DNA from 4 places in the Dryocola mayonis genome. Region 1 is predicted to be linked to each of the others. Evidence: predicted binding sites of a transcription regulator. Region 1 holds the regulator's gene; each other region holds the start of a gene.
What was found. Region 1 encodes CRP, which controls carbon source genes, mostly activating them, when cyclic AMP is high. Its sites were predicted from a motif close to ATGTGANNNNNNTCACAT; they were not measured.
Positions count from the first base shown of each region.

Region 2: drpB (cell division protein DrpB) is a predicted target of CRP. The motif match lies at 1,698-1,715, and genes of this name have one in related genera.
Region 3: azuC (stress response protein AzuC) is a predicted target of CRP. The motif match lies at 1,416-1,433, and genes of this name have one in related genera.
Region 4: WLO32_RS00545 (glutathione S-transferase) is a predicted target of CRP. The motif match lies at 1,211-1,228, and genes of this name have one in related genera.

Region 1 is NZ_CP150452.1:364,145-367,352, reverse strand. It holds gene WLO32_RS01635 (YheU family protein) at 1-77, shown strand, start outside; partial or broken gene WLO32_RS01630 (phosphoribulokinase) at 139-1,009, shown strand; gene WLO32_RS01625 (OsmC family protein) at 1,036-1,440, opposite strand; gene crp (cAMP-activated global transcriptional regulator CRP) at 1,756-2,388, shown strand; gene WLO32_RS01615 (YccS/YhfK family putative transporter) at 2,452-3,208, shown strand, end outside.
Region 2 is NZ_CP150452.1:2,643,779-2,646,986, reverse strand. It holds gene WLO32_RS12860 (NADP-dependent oxidoreductase) at 1-347, shown strand, start outside; tRNA gene WLO32_RS12855 (tRNA-Asn) at 403-478, opposite strand; gene mtfA (DgsA anti-repressor MtfA) at 579-1,376, opposite strand; gene drpB (cell division protein DrpB) at 1,768-2,034, shown strand; gene WLO32_RS12840 (phosphohydrolase) at 2,133-2,828, shown strand; gene WLO32_RS12835 (DUF2238 domain-containing protein) at 2,834-3,208, opposite strand, start outside.
Region 3 is NZ_CP150452.1:2,593,987-2,597,194, forward strand. It holds gene WLO32_RS12545 (anaerobic C4-dicarboxylate transporter) at 1-798, shown strand, start outside; gene WLO32_RS12550 (DUF2766 family protein) at 844-1,095, opposite strand; gene azuC (stress response protein AzuC) at 1,251-1,334, opposite strand; gene WLO32_RS12560 (MFS transporter) at 1,549-2,967, shown strand; gene WLO32_RS12565 (RpiB/LacA/LacB family sugar-phosphate isomerase) at 3,027-3,208, opposite strand, start outside.
Region 4 is NZ_CP150452.1:109,025-112,232, reverse strand. It holds partial or broken gene WLO32_RS00550 (PTS mannitol transporter subunit IICBA) at 1-953, opposite strand, end outside; gene WLO32_RS00545 (glutathione S-transferase) at 1,427-2,035, shown strand; partial or broken gene selA (L-seryl-tRNA(Sec) selenium transferase) at 2,106-3,208, shown strand, end outside.

The DNA of each region.
Region 1 (3,208 bases):
GCGGCGAAGCGGTTTTGGTCTGGTCAGAGCTTCATGAAACGGTGAATATTATGCCGCGCGGGCAGTTCCGCGGCTGACCCTTGTCATGGGGCGCGGTCTGTACTGCATAATTCTTACAATCCATGGAGTTGTTGCCCTATGTCAGCCAAACATCCGGTTATCGCCGTCACGGGATCCAGCGGTGCGGGAACCACCACCACAAGCCTTGCCTTTCGCAAGATTTTTCAGCAGCTGAACCTGCGCGCCGCGGAGGTCGAAGGGGACAGCTTCCACCGTTATACCCGTCCGGAAATGGATTTGGCTATCCGCAAAGCGCGCGACCTTGGCCGCCACATCAGCTATTTCGGCCCTGAGGCCAACGATTTCAGCCTGCTTGAGCAGACCTTTGCTGAATACGGGCGCAGCGGCCAGGGCAAATCCCGTAAATATCTCCATACGTATGATGAAGCCGTGCCCTGGAACCAGGTGCCGGGAACCTTTACGCCGTGGCAGCCTTTGCCAGAGCCGACGGACGTCCTCTTTTACGAAGGGCTGCACGGCGGCGTAGTCACCCCGCAGCACGACGTGGCGAACCACGTCGACCTTTTGGTAGGCGTGGTGCCCATCGTTAACCTTGAGTGGATCCAAAAGCTGGTGCGCGACACCAGCGAACGCGGCCCATTCCCGGGAAGCGGTGATGGACTCGGTCGTCAGATCGATGGATGACTACATCAACTACATCACCCCGCAGTTCTCGCGCACCCATATCAACTTCCAGCGCGTGCCAACGGTAGATACGTCTAACCCCTTTGCGGCGCGCGGCATTCCGTCGCTGGACGAAAGCTTCGTGGTTATTCACTTCCGCGGGCTGGATGACATTGATTTCCCATATCTGTTGGCCATGCTGCAGGGATCTTTCATTTCCCACATCAATACGTTGGTGGTGCCCGGCGGGAAAATGGGGCTGGCGATGGAGCTTATCATGACGCCGCTGGTGCAACGGCTGGCGGAAGGCAGAAAGGTCGTTTAGGGCGGCGCCCGCCGCCCTGAAGCGCGTTAAGCTTCGATCACTTCATAGCTGTGCGTGATGTTTGCGGCTTTCTCAAGCATCAGCGCTACCGAACAGTATTTCTCAGCGGAGAGATCCACCGCGCGGGACACGGCGTTGTCCTTCAGGTCTTTGCCGGTCACGATGAAATGCAGATTAATGTGCGTGAACAGGCGCGGGGCTTCTTCACGGCGCTCGGACGTCAGCTTCACTTCGCAATCCTTCACGTCGTGGCGGCCTTTTTGCAAAATGGACACCACGTCGATGGCGCTGCAGCCGCCGACCGACATCAGTACCATCTCCATCGGACTGGGCGCCTTATCGCCTGAATTGCCGTCCATCAGGATCTGGTGGCCCGAAGCCGATTCGCCCAGGAAAGTTAACCCCTCAACCCATTTAACTCGTGCCTGCATGTTGCTTACTCCTGTTGAAGAAATTTCCTTTCAGAGTACGCGGATGCGGTAAAACTGGCAACGGAAGGCGACCTGCATCATGCTGAAACGAGACAATAGGAGACACTTGTCAAAAGCTATGCTAAAACAATCCGGATGCAACATTTGATACATTGACGTGATAAATGTCTGCAGAGGACATCACTAATTACAGGCGGCAAGATTGACTTGCAGGCCATTTCCCCCGAGTGGGAAATATTCTAACGATTGCAACGCCGGGCAGGAGGTTTTGCATCCTGTCTTTGGTAGCCAGTTTATAACAGAGGATAACCGCGCATGGTGCTTGGCAAACCGCAAACAGACCCGACACTCGAATGGTTCTTGTCCCATTGCCACATTCATAAGTATCCATCAAAGAGCACGCTGATTCACCAGGGTGAAAAAGCAGAGACGCTGTACTACATCGTCAAAGGCTCCGTGGCAGTGCTGATTAAGGATGAAGAGGGTAAGGAAATGATCCTCTCCTACCTGAACCAGGGCGATTTTATCGGTGAATTAGGCCTGTTTGAAGAAGGCCAGGAGCGCAGCGCCTGGGTTCGTGCGAAAACCGCATGCGAAGTGGCCGAAATTTCCTATAAAAAGTTCCGTCAGCTTATCCAGGTTAATCCGGACATCCTGATGCGTCTGTCTTCCCAGATGGCGCGTCGCCTGCAGGTCACGTCAGAAAAAGTAGGCAACCTCGCCTTCCTCGACGTTACCGGCCGCATCGCTCAGACGCTGCTGAACCTGGCAAAACAGCCGGACGCTATGACCCACCCGGACGGCATGCAGATTAAAATCACCCGCCAGGAAATCGGTCAGATCGTCGGTTGCTCCCGCGAAACCGTAGGCCGCATCCTGAAAATGCTGGAAGATCAAAACCTGATTTCCGCTCACGGTAAAACGATCGTCGTTTACGGCACTCGTTAATTCCTGTTCACAAAATGGCGTGTCGCTTCGGTAACACGCCATTTTTGTCTCTACACTTCTGATATGTGGCGTCGACTGATCTACCATCCCGAAGTTAACTACGCACTGCGACAAACGCTGGTGCTGTGTCTTCCCGTGGCGGTAGGCCTGATTCTGGGCAATCTGCAGGCCGGGCTGATGTTCTCGTTAGTGCCCGCGTGCTGCAATATTGCCGGTCTGGATACGCCTCATAAACGCTTCTTCAAGCGGTTAATCATCGGCGGCGGCCTGTTCGCCATCAGCAGTCTGCTGATGCAGCTGATGCTGCTGTACACGCCCGTGCCGCTTCCGGTCATTCTTCTGGGTATGGCGCTGCTGCTGGGTGTCACCGCCGAAATCAGCGCGCTCCACGCCCGCCTGCTGCCCGCCTCGCTCATCGCCGCTATTTTTACCCTCAGCATGGCCGGGAATATGCCCATCTGGAAACCGATGCTGCTTTATGTTTGCGGCACCGTCTGGTACGGAGCGTTCAACTGGTTCTGGTTCTGGATGTGGCGCGAACAGCCGCTTCGTGAATCCTTAAGCCTGCTCTACCGCCAGCTTGCGGACTATTGCGAGGCCAAGTACGGCCTGCTGACCCAGCACACGGATCCTGAAAAAGCGCTGCCGCCTTTGCTGGCCCGCCAGCAAAAAGCCGTCGATCTGATCACCGTTTGTTACCAGCAGCTGCACATGCTGGCGGCGAATCAGCAGAACGGCTACAAGCGCCTGCTGCGCGCCTTCCAGGTGGCGCTCGATTTACAGGAGCACATCTCCGTTAGCCTGCATCAGCCGGAAGAGG
Region 2 (3,208 bases), 2.0 Mb from region 1:
GCCCGGGCCTCAGGGAAAGAGTCTGCAAACTTGCTCCGCAAGGCGTTGACGCGGCCCTTGACGTTGCCGGTTCAGGCATCATTCCGCAGCTAATCGCCATCGCTGGCATACCGTCGCGGGTTGTCTCCGTCGCCGATTTTTCTGCGGAACAATATGGCGCCCGCTTCTCCAAAGGTCCGCCGGAGGATCCTGACGGCGTCCTCACAGAGATAAACCGCCTTTTCCGTGATGAGCGGTATGCCATCCCTGTCGAAAAAACCTATCCGCTTGAGAAGACGGCAGAAGCGCATGAGGTCAGCGCCGGTGGGCATGTAACCGGCAAACTGGTGATTGTTCCGGCAAAGTAAAAGTGCTGAAAAGCAAAAAGCCCGCTTAAGTTTCCTTAAGCGGGCTTCTTAAATTTGGCTCCTCTGACTGGACTCGAACCAGTGACATACGGATTAACAGTCCGCCGTTCTACCGACTGAACTACAGAGGAATCGTTTGAACGAGGCGAATAGTAGCCTCGCGGTTAAAAAGAGTCAATGCATAAAATAACGTATTGATTCAAATGAGCAAATTAAAATCAACTTGTTGAATTAATGCACCGTTTTACCCTCTGGCTCATGGGGGTTTTCACTTCTGCGCAGGCGTTGTAGCGGATCCTGGCCGTAGAACATGCGAAACCTTTGATAAAGGGACGGGAAGCGCGGCGCGAACAGCTCTGGCGCGCTGAAGAAATACTCTGAAAGCACCGCGAAGCATTCCGCCGGCTCCGTGGCGGCGTAGGCATCGATGCTGGCGGCGTTTTCGCCTACCAGATCGATCTCGTCCTGAATGTTGCTCATCGCGGCATGCAGATCGTGCTCCCATGCCGCAACGTCCCGCAGGGCAACCAGCGGCACGCCGCTTGCGCGATCGCCGTTGCGCATATCCAGCTTGTGGGCGACCTCATGGATAATCAGGTTGAAACCCGAGGCGTCGAAGGAGTCCTGCACGTCCAGCCAGTTCAGCACAATAGGCCCCTGCTGCCAGCTTTGCCCCGACTGCACCACGCGCTGGTTATGCACCAGGCCAATGTCATCCTCCCACTCGTCATCCACGACAAAGGGGGCAGGGTAGAGGAGGATCTCATGAAAACCATCCAGCCACTCCAGGCCAAGTTCCATAACCGGCAGGCAGAACAGCAGCGCGATACGGGTGCTTTTCAGCTCGTCGAGCTCGAAGCCCTGCAGCGCGACCAGCCTTTTTTGCTGTAAAAAACGCTCGGCAAGACGAATCAGCTTTTGCTGTTCAACGGGGGTGAGCGCTGCCAGCACGGGAATAGCTAAAGCCTCCTCCCAGGGTAAAGCCGGGACAGTGGATGAATCACTTACTTTCCAGGGCCACTTAATCATTTTTCTTGCTCGCAAAGTCATCGTTTGAACAGAACTGAAAATACCGGGGCGATTGCTCTCGTCGCCATTATTCAAGCACTTAATGAAAATCACTTCAACGACAGGGGTCACAAGTGAGCTGAGTCGACGCAATTATTTACTATGGCTATTTTTAACTCAATTGTATTCATAATTTATATGCCCGGGCGACCTGAGGCAGCCACGCTGGCGAATGAGCAGGTAAAACGCCTGTTTCCGCGGCGTTTGTTAATTCGCCAGTTGACCTTTTAAAGAAGGATTACGGGCAAAAAACAGCGTTCCGGCTGTTAACAACCGATAAAAATGTGATAAAAATCACATCCTAAGGACGGTGGTTTTACCGTAAAACCCATGCTTTTGAGTTGAGATGGCTATGTCGAACGTTAAGGATAAGAAACCTGTCCGCACGCCGGGCGGCAAAATAGCCCTGTGGCTATTTTATGGATTTTGTTTGTATATCGTCTGGGCGATGGTGCGTTATTTTTGGGTGGTCAGCAGCGTGACCGGCGGAGAAATGGGCTCGTTAGGCGGAAAACTGCTCGGGGCGTTAATGGGGCTGCTGGTGCTGGGTTCGGTGGCGGCCGTGCTTGGCTGGATTGCCTGGTACACGCGGCCGCGCGACGATTTTCATCGGCAGTGAGGTTTTAAAGCATTGCCGGTGGCCGACTCTTTCTTGCTAATTTTGTGATCCTGTACTCATATTAGGTACGGGGTTTAGCAACGAAACGAGGAGTACGTATGCCGATAGCCCACTGGCAAGCGCGTTTTGAAGAGTACCTGCACGGCAACTGGCTGCAGGATGATAAGGCCCATGACGTGGCGCATTTTCATCGCGTCTGGAAAACCGCGCAGCGGATGATGGCGGGAACGGAGGCCGATCGCCTGGTGGTGCTAACCGCCTGTTACTTCCATGACATCGTCAACCTGCCGAAAAACCACCCGGAGCGACATCTGGCTTCTGGCCAGGCCGCGGTCGAAACGTTGCGCATCCTTGATAACCACTTCCCCGATTTTCCTCACGAACTGTATGACGCCGTAGCGCATGCGGTTCGTGCGCACAGCTTCAGCGCCGGCATTGAGCCACAAACGCTCGAAGCTAAGATCGTTCAGGACGCCGACCGGCTTGAATCGTTAGGCGCGATAGGCCTTGCACGGGTTTTCTATACCTCCGGCGCGTTGGGACGGCCCTTGTTTGACAGCGAGGATCCGCTTGCCGGAAAAAGGGAGCTGGACGACGCCACTTACGCGCTCGACCACTTCCAGAAAAAGCTTTTGAAACTTCCCGCAACGATGCAAACCGAAGCGGGCCGGGAGCTGGCGCGCCATAACGCCGATTTTCTGGTGCATTATATGGCGAAGCTGTGCGCCGAGCTCAAAGGCGACTACCACCATCTCGACAACGAGGTGATTGAGCAGTTTTCTCCCGGGCGCTAAACGTATTATCGTAAGCGGCTAACAAGCTGGCGCTGGTGATAACCCGCCAGAAAGATCACCGAGGTAAGCGCGCCCAGCAGGGCGCAAAACATATCCGACTGGGTATCCCACGGATCGCCCTGGGTACCCAGGAAAAGTTCAGCGTCCTGGCCCATGGCCAGCGCCGCCCACCATTCGATAAGTTCATAAAGGGCGCTTATCGCCAGCGCAATGCAGCACACCACGAAACCGAGTATTTTGCGTCCGTGTACGTACTGGCCGCGGATAAGGATTTCTCTGGCTGCCAACGCCGGAACCAGCCCCTGGAAAAAGTGACCGAGTTTATCGTAAGGATTGCGGCTCAGCCCAAGCCAGGCCTGTACGTCAAAACCGATCGGCAC
Region 3 (3,208 bases), 2.0 Mb from region 1:
TTTGGCGTGCTGATTGCCGCGCTCTGGAGCCTGCGTCGCGGTAAAGATCTGGCTGACGACCCGGAGTTTCAGGCAAAAATTGCCGATCCAAAACAGCGCGAATATATTTATGGCAGCAGCGAAACGTTGATGAACCAGACCTTCCCGAAACAGGCGTACTGGTCAACGTGGATTTTCTTCGCCGGGATTCTGGTGGTGGTCTTGCTGGGCGCGGTGCCGCAGCTGCGACCCGCCTTTGAGGTGAAAGGCGCCATGGCGCCGCTGTCAATGAATCTGGTTATCCAGATGATGATGCTGATCGCCGGCGCGGTAATGCTTATCCTGTGTAAGGTAAACGCGACGGCCATTTCAAACGGCGCGGTATTTAAAGCCGGGATGGTGGCGATTTTCTCCGTCTTCGGCGTAGCGTGGATGAGCGATACGTTTTTCCAGGCGCACCTCGACGAGCTGAAAATAGCCTTGCAGGGCGTGGTGCAAAGCCACCCGTGGACGTATGCCATCGTCCTGTTCCTGGTATCAAAACTGGTTAACAGCCAGGCCGCGGCCCTGACGGCGGTCGCCCCGATGGGCCTGATGCTGGGCGTGGAGCCTAAAATGCTTATCGCTTTCTTCCCCGCATCCTATGGCTACTTTGTGCTGCCGACCTACCCAAGCGATCTGGCCTGTATCGGGTTCGACCGCTCGGGCACCACGCGTATCGGCAGGTTCATTATCAACCACAGCTTTATCCTGCCGGGTTTAATCGGCGTAAGCTGCGCCTGCGCGGCGAGTTACCTGTTGGTAATGACGTTCTTTTAATGGCGGATAACGACGCCTGCGCTTATCCGCCATAACGTTACTGAATCAATGCGCATCCTTCTGCGGCGTAAACTTCAGCTCAATCAGCGCAATCGCCTTTTGAATCGCGCGGCGGGTCACCGGGTCCGCTGCGGCAGGATGGGTGGCGAAATCAATCGTTTTTAGCTGGCTGGCCATTTTGTCGCGCACCTCAACCGGGGCAATAACGTCAATCACGTCCAGAATTTGCTTGATCACCAGCTGGCAGGCGACCACGTCGGAAACCAGCTCCTGGTCGGCGGATAGTTGTTCAGACATCTTGTTCTCCTGTTTCATATTGCGCGCCATAGTACATGCGGCGTGAATCACGAGGCAACACTCCTTTCCGCTCCCCTCCTGCGAGACGCCAAAAGGGGAGTATTGCGGACACAAAAAAACCTGCCGCGGCAGGTTTTTTTCATCAGCAAACTTTCTTAGAACATCGCGCCTGGCGGTACGTCTTTGAAGGTTTTGCAGTAGTTTTCAAACATACTTTTCAGGATTTTGCGCAGTTTCATCTTCTACTCCGGTTTTTATTTGTGCAGGCGTTGCTCGTTATGCGACCTATAATATGACTTCCATCACATAAATCAATAGATTTGTGACACATATCACACAATGTGCGTATGGATTTTTCCGCCCGTTTATATAAAACCCGTTGCAAATCCATCATTTAACTGATTACCTGTCCTGGTAAATTTTTAAAACATTATTTTAAATTCGAGCGACAACATGTCTGACAAGGTATCTTTTGTGCAAAAACGCGGCCTTTCCCTTACCGCGTTGCTGGTCGCCGGCGCGTTTTTTATGGAGTTTCTCGACGGGACGGTGATCGCCACCGCCCTGCCGCAGATGGCGCGAACCTTCGGCGCGGAGGCGGTGGATCTGAACATCGGCATGAGCGCCTATCTGCTTACGCTTGCGGTGCTGATCCCCGCCAGCGGCTGGATCGCCGACCGGTTTGGCGCGCGTAAAGTCTTCACCCTGGCGCTGGGTGTTTTCACCCTCGCGTCCGTACTGTGCGGCCTTGCCAACAGTCTTGAACAGTTTGTCGCAATGCGTGTTTTACAGGGCGCTGGCGGCGCGTTAATGGTGCCGGTAGGTCGCCTGGCGGTATTAAGAACGACGCCGAAACACCAGCTAATCACCGCCATAGCGACGTTGACCTGGCCTGCGCTGGTCGCCCCGATTATCGGGCCGCCGCTGGGCGGATTTATCACCAGCTATGCTTCATGGCGCTGGATCTTTTATATCAATCTTCCGCTCGGGCTTGCCGCTATGGCGCTGGCCTGGCGGCTGATACCGGACGTGCACGATGACGAGCGCCGTCCGTTTGACGGCATTGGTTTTGTCAGCACCGCCGTCGCCATGGTTTGTCTTGTGTACGGGCTGGAAAAGCTCGGCGAGGCAAATATTGACGCGGTCGCCACGTCAGTCCTGCTGACGGCGGGAGCGGCTGCGCTGTGGTTTTCCCTGTGGCATTTTAGACGCGCGCCGCATCCAATGATTCGGCTGGACGCTTTAAAGGTGCAGACTTTCGGCGTCACAATGTACGGCGGCTCGCTTTTTCGCACCTCAATTAGCGCCGTGCCCTTTTTGCTGCCGCTGCTGTTTCAGGTGGGATTTGGCATGGATGCGTTTCACTCGGGCCTGCTGGTGCTTGCGGTATTCGCCGGCAACCTGACGATGAAACCCGGCACCACGCCGCTTATCCGCGCGCTTGGTTTTAAAAAATTACTCATCGTCAACGGCCTGCTGAACGTTATCGCCCTGCTTGCCTGCGCTTTTCTTACGCCGCACACCGCGACCTGGGCGACCGTCGTGATCCTGTTTCTTGGCGGGCTGTTCCGTTCGATGCAGTTTACCGGCATCAGCACCCTCGCCTTTGCGGATATTCCCGCACAGCAAATGAGCTACGCTAATACGCTGTTTAGCACCGCCACGCAGCTTTCCGTGGGGCTGGGCATTACGCTTGGCGCAATCGGCATCAGGCTGGGAGAAAAAATCAGCGGGTGGCTGCATCTGACCGACGTTGCCGGCATCAGCATTAAAATCTCGTTTGTATTAATTACGCTTATTTGCCTGGCGGGGCTTTTCGATCTGCTGCGCCTGCCGCGAACGGCGGGCAGCGCGGTTTCAAATAAGAAGTGATGTCGGAAAGGCGTCGGTGATAAACGGCCGGTAGCTGTAGTTACCGACCGTTTTTTCAATCAGGCGAGGATTTCGCGCACGAAGGCTTCGATCTCTTTATTCTGACAGTTTTCAAAGAAGCACTGCTGGAAGCGTTCGCCGGACACGGCCGTTTTCACCAGTTCGGGATCGATAGCACGCAGCGTGTCGAGATAGTTCTCTTTCACCACCGCCGCCTTAACCTGGTTGAGGATACCGGCGT
Region 4 (3,208 bases), 260 kb from region 1:
GCCGCGATGTTAGCGAAGTAAGCGCCTTTTGGCGTCATCGCCAGCACCGCCAGGATGGAGCCTGGGGAAGCTGGTGAAACCAGACCGCCGTTCAGGATGGTCAGGGTGAACACGCCGGTCATACCGCCGAGGATAACGGCCAGGATCAGACGTGGGTTCATCAGCACGTACGGGAAGTAAATTTCGTGGATACCGCCCAGGAAGTGGATGATTGCCGCGCCGCCCGCAGACTGCTTAGCGTTGCCACGACCGAAGAACATGTAGGCCAGCAGCACGCCCATGCCCGGACCCGGGTTCGCTTCAATCAGGAAGAAGATTGATTTGCCCAGCTCGTGGGACTGCTGAATGCCCAGCGGCGAGAAGATGCCGTGGTTGATGGCGTTGTTCAGGAAGAGAATTTTCGCCGGTTCTACGAAGATAGAAGCCAGCGGCAGCATGTCATGGACAACCATGAAGTTAACGCCCGCCGCCAGCACCTTGGAGAGCACTTCAACAGCCGGGCCGATCCCCATGAACGCCAGAATCGCCAGGATCATCCCGATGATGCCTGCGGAGAAGTTGTTCACCAGCATTTCAAAGCCGGATTTGATTTTACCGTCTACCCAGATGTCGAAGCGTTTAATCGCCCAGCCGCCCAGAGGACCGGCAATCATCGCGCCGAGGAACATCGGCATATCCGCGCCGACGATAACGCCCATCGTGGTGATAGCGCCAACCACGCCGCCACGGTCACCGCCGATTAAGCGACCACCGGTATAACCGATAAGCAACGGCAGCAGATAGGTGATCATTGGGCCTACCAGCTTCGCCAGCGTCTCATTTGGCAACCATCCGGTGGGAATAAATAACGCTGTGATAATACCCCAGGCAATAAATGCGCCGATGTTAGGCATTACCATATTGCTGAGGAAACGACCAAAGCTTTGCACTCTGATCTTGATATCGGATGACATACGCACACCCCTTGTTGTGTTTACGCGCTGAATAGCAGCCCGAGGTTTATTGTTAACGTGGCGGCAGGAAAGCCTGCCAGATGCTCTAAGTGAGGCGAATCTGGCACTGAATCGTTTAGCTGTCCAGTCGGCGCAACTTAGTGTGATACAGATCACTAATAATTAGGGGATACAGGGCATTACAGCGTGATCTACGTCACAAAAAGGCGGTGTAAAAATAGTACAGTGATAATCTTTTAACCGAAAATGGTGGTTGTTTGTGATTGAAATCACATTTCTTCCTTCCTTGTTTATTATTTATTTGTGACTTGCATCACAAATAATTTTCATCGGAATTTTCCTGGTGTGATCCCGCACACCCTTCGCCGCTTGGCGCCCGTGCTGATGTAGCTTTATTACATCTTTTTGCACGGCTACTTTTTCATCCATCCTGATCCATACTTATCTTTTGTTGGCTAAAAATGGACGACGTAATGAAACTGATCGGTAATTACACCAGCCCGTACGTGCGCAAAATTTCGGTCATCCTGCTGGAAAAAGGCATCACCTTTGAGTTTGTGAACGACAACCCGTGGGTTGCCGAAAGCCACACGCCGCAGTACAACCCGCTGGGCAAAGTCCCGGCGTTAGTCACCGATGAGGGTGAATACTGGTTTGATTCGCCGGTTATTGCGGAATACCTCGAACTTCTTGATATTGCTCCGGCGCTTATCCCGCGTGAGCCGAAAGCCGCCCTGAAGATGCGCCAGACGGAAGCGCTCGCGGACGGCATCATGGACGCGGCGCTTGTATCGGTACGCGAGCAGCAGCGCCCGCCGGCCCAGCAGTCGGAAACGGAGCTGCTGCGCCAGCGTGAAAAAATCAGCCGCGGGTTGGATATGCTTGAGAAGCTCGCCGCCGATAAAACCCTGACCGCCGAGCCGCTGACCGTCGCCGGAATTGCCGTAGCCTGCGCCGTGGGCTATATCAACTTCCGCCGCGTTTCTCCCGGCTGGTGCGTCAATCGCCCGCACCTCATCAAGCTGGTTGAGACGCTTTTCCAGCGTGAAAGCTTTGCCCGCACCGAACCGCCAACGGCATGATCTCCCTCCATGACAGGGGGCTCGCTCCCCCTGTAAACTAAGGCAAAATTTCTCAATCCTACGGCCTGCCATGACCCTTCAACGCACTTTGTACAGCCAGCTGCCGGCAACAGACCGCCTGCTGCGCGACGCATCGTTCAGCCCCCTACTGAATGAATTCGGCCATACCCGCGTGGTCAGTACCCTGCGCGATATGCTTGATAGCGCACGCGAGCATATCCGCGTCCAGGGCGAGCTGCCGCCGTGGAACGACAGCTGGGCCGTGCAGGCCAGACAAAGGCTTGAGGCTGGCCCTGCGCAGCGCCCTGCTGCCCGTTTTTAACCTGACCGGCACCGTGCTGCACACCAATCTGGGCCGCGCCTTGCAGGCTGAGGCCGCCGTGGAAGCGGTCGCGCAGGTTATGCGTTCACCTGTTACCCTGGAATACGATCTGGACGGCGCCGAGCGAGGACACCGCGACCGGGCGCTTGCGGATCTGCTGTGTGAGCTAACCGGAGCGGAAGACGCCTGCATCGTCAACAATAACGCGGCGGCGGTGCTGCTGATGCTGGCTGCCTGTGCGAACGGCGGCGAAGTCATCGTCTCGCGCGGCGAACTGGTGGAAATCGGCGGCGCGTTTCGCATTCCGGACGTTATGCGCCAGGCGGGCTGCCGGCTCGTTGAGGTGGGCACCACTAACCGCACGCACCTGAAAGATTATCGTCAGGCCGCCGCCGGCCCGGATACGGCGCTGCTGATGAAGGTGCATACCAGCAATTATCAGATAGAAGGCTTCACCAAAACGGTGAGCGAAGCCGAGCTGGCAGAGTTAGGTAAAGAGCTGGCTATTCCGGTAATAACCGATTTGGGCAGCGGTTCGCTCATTGATCTCAGCCGGTGGGGGCTGCCGCCGGAGCCTATGCCCGGGCAGCTTATCGCCGCGGGCGTCAGCCTGGTAAGCTTCTCCGGGGATAAGCTGCTCGGCGGCCCGCAGGCGGGCATTATCGTCGGCAAAAAAGAGCTTATCGCCCGCATTCAGAGCCACCCGCTCAAGCGCGCCCTGCGCGCCGACAAAATGACCCTGGCGGCGTTAGAAGCCACGCTGCGCCTGTATCAGCATCCGGAAACCCTGGCCGCAAGGCTGCCGACGCTGCGCCTGTTAACCCGCGATGCGACGGCCATCAGCGACCAGG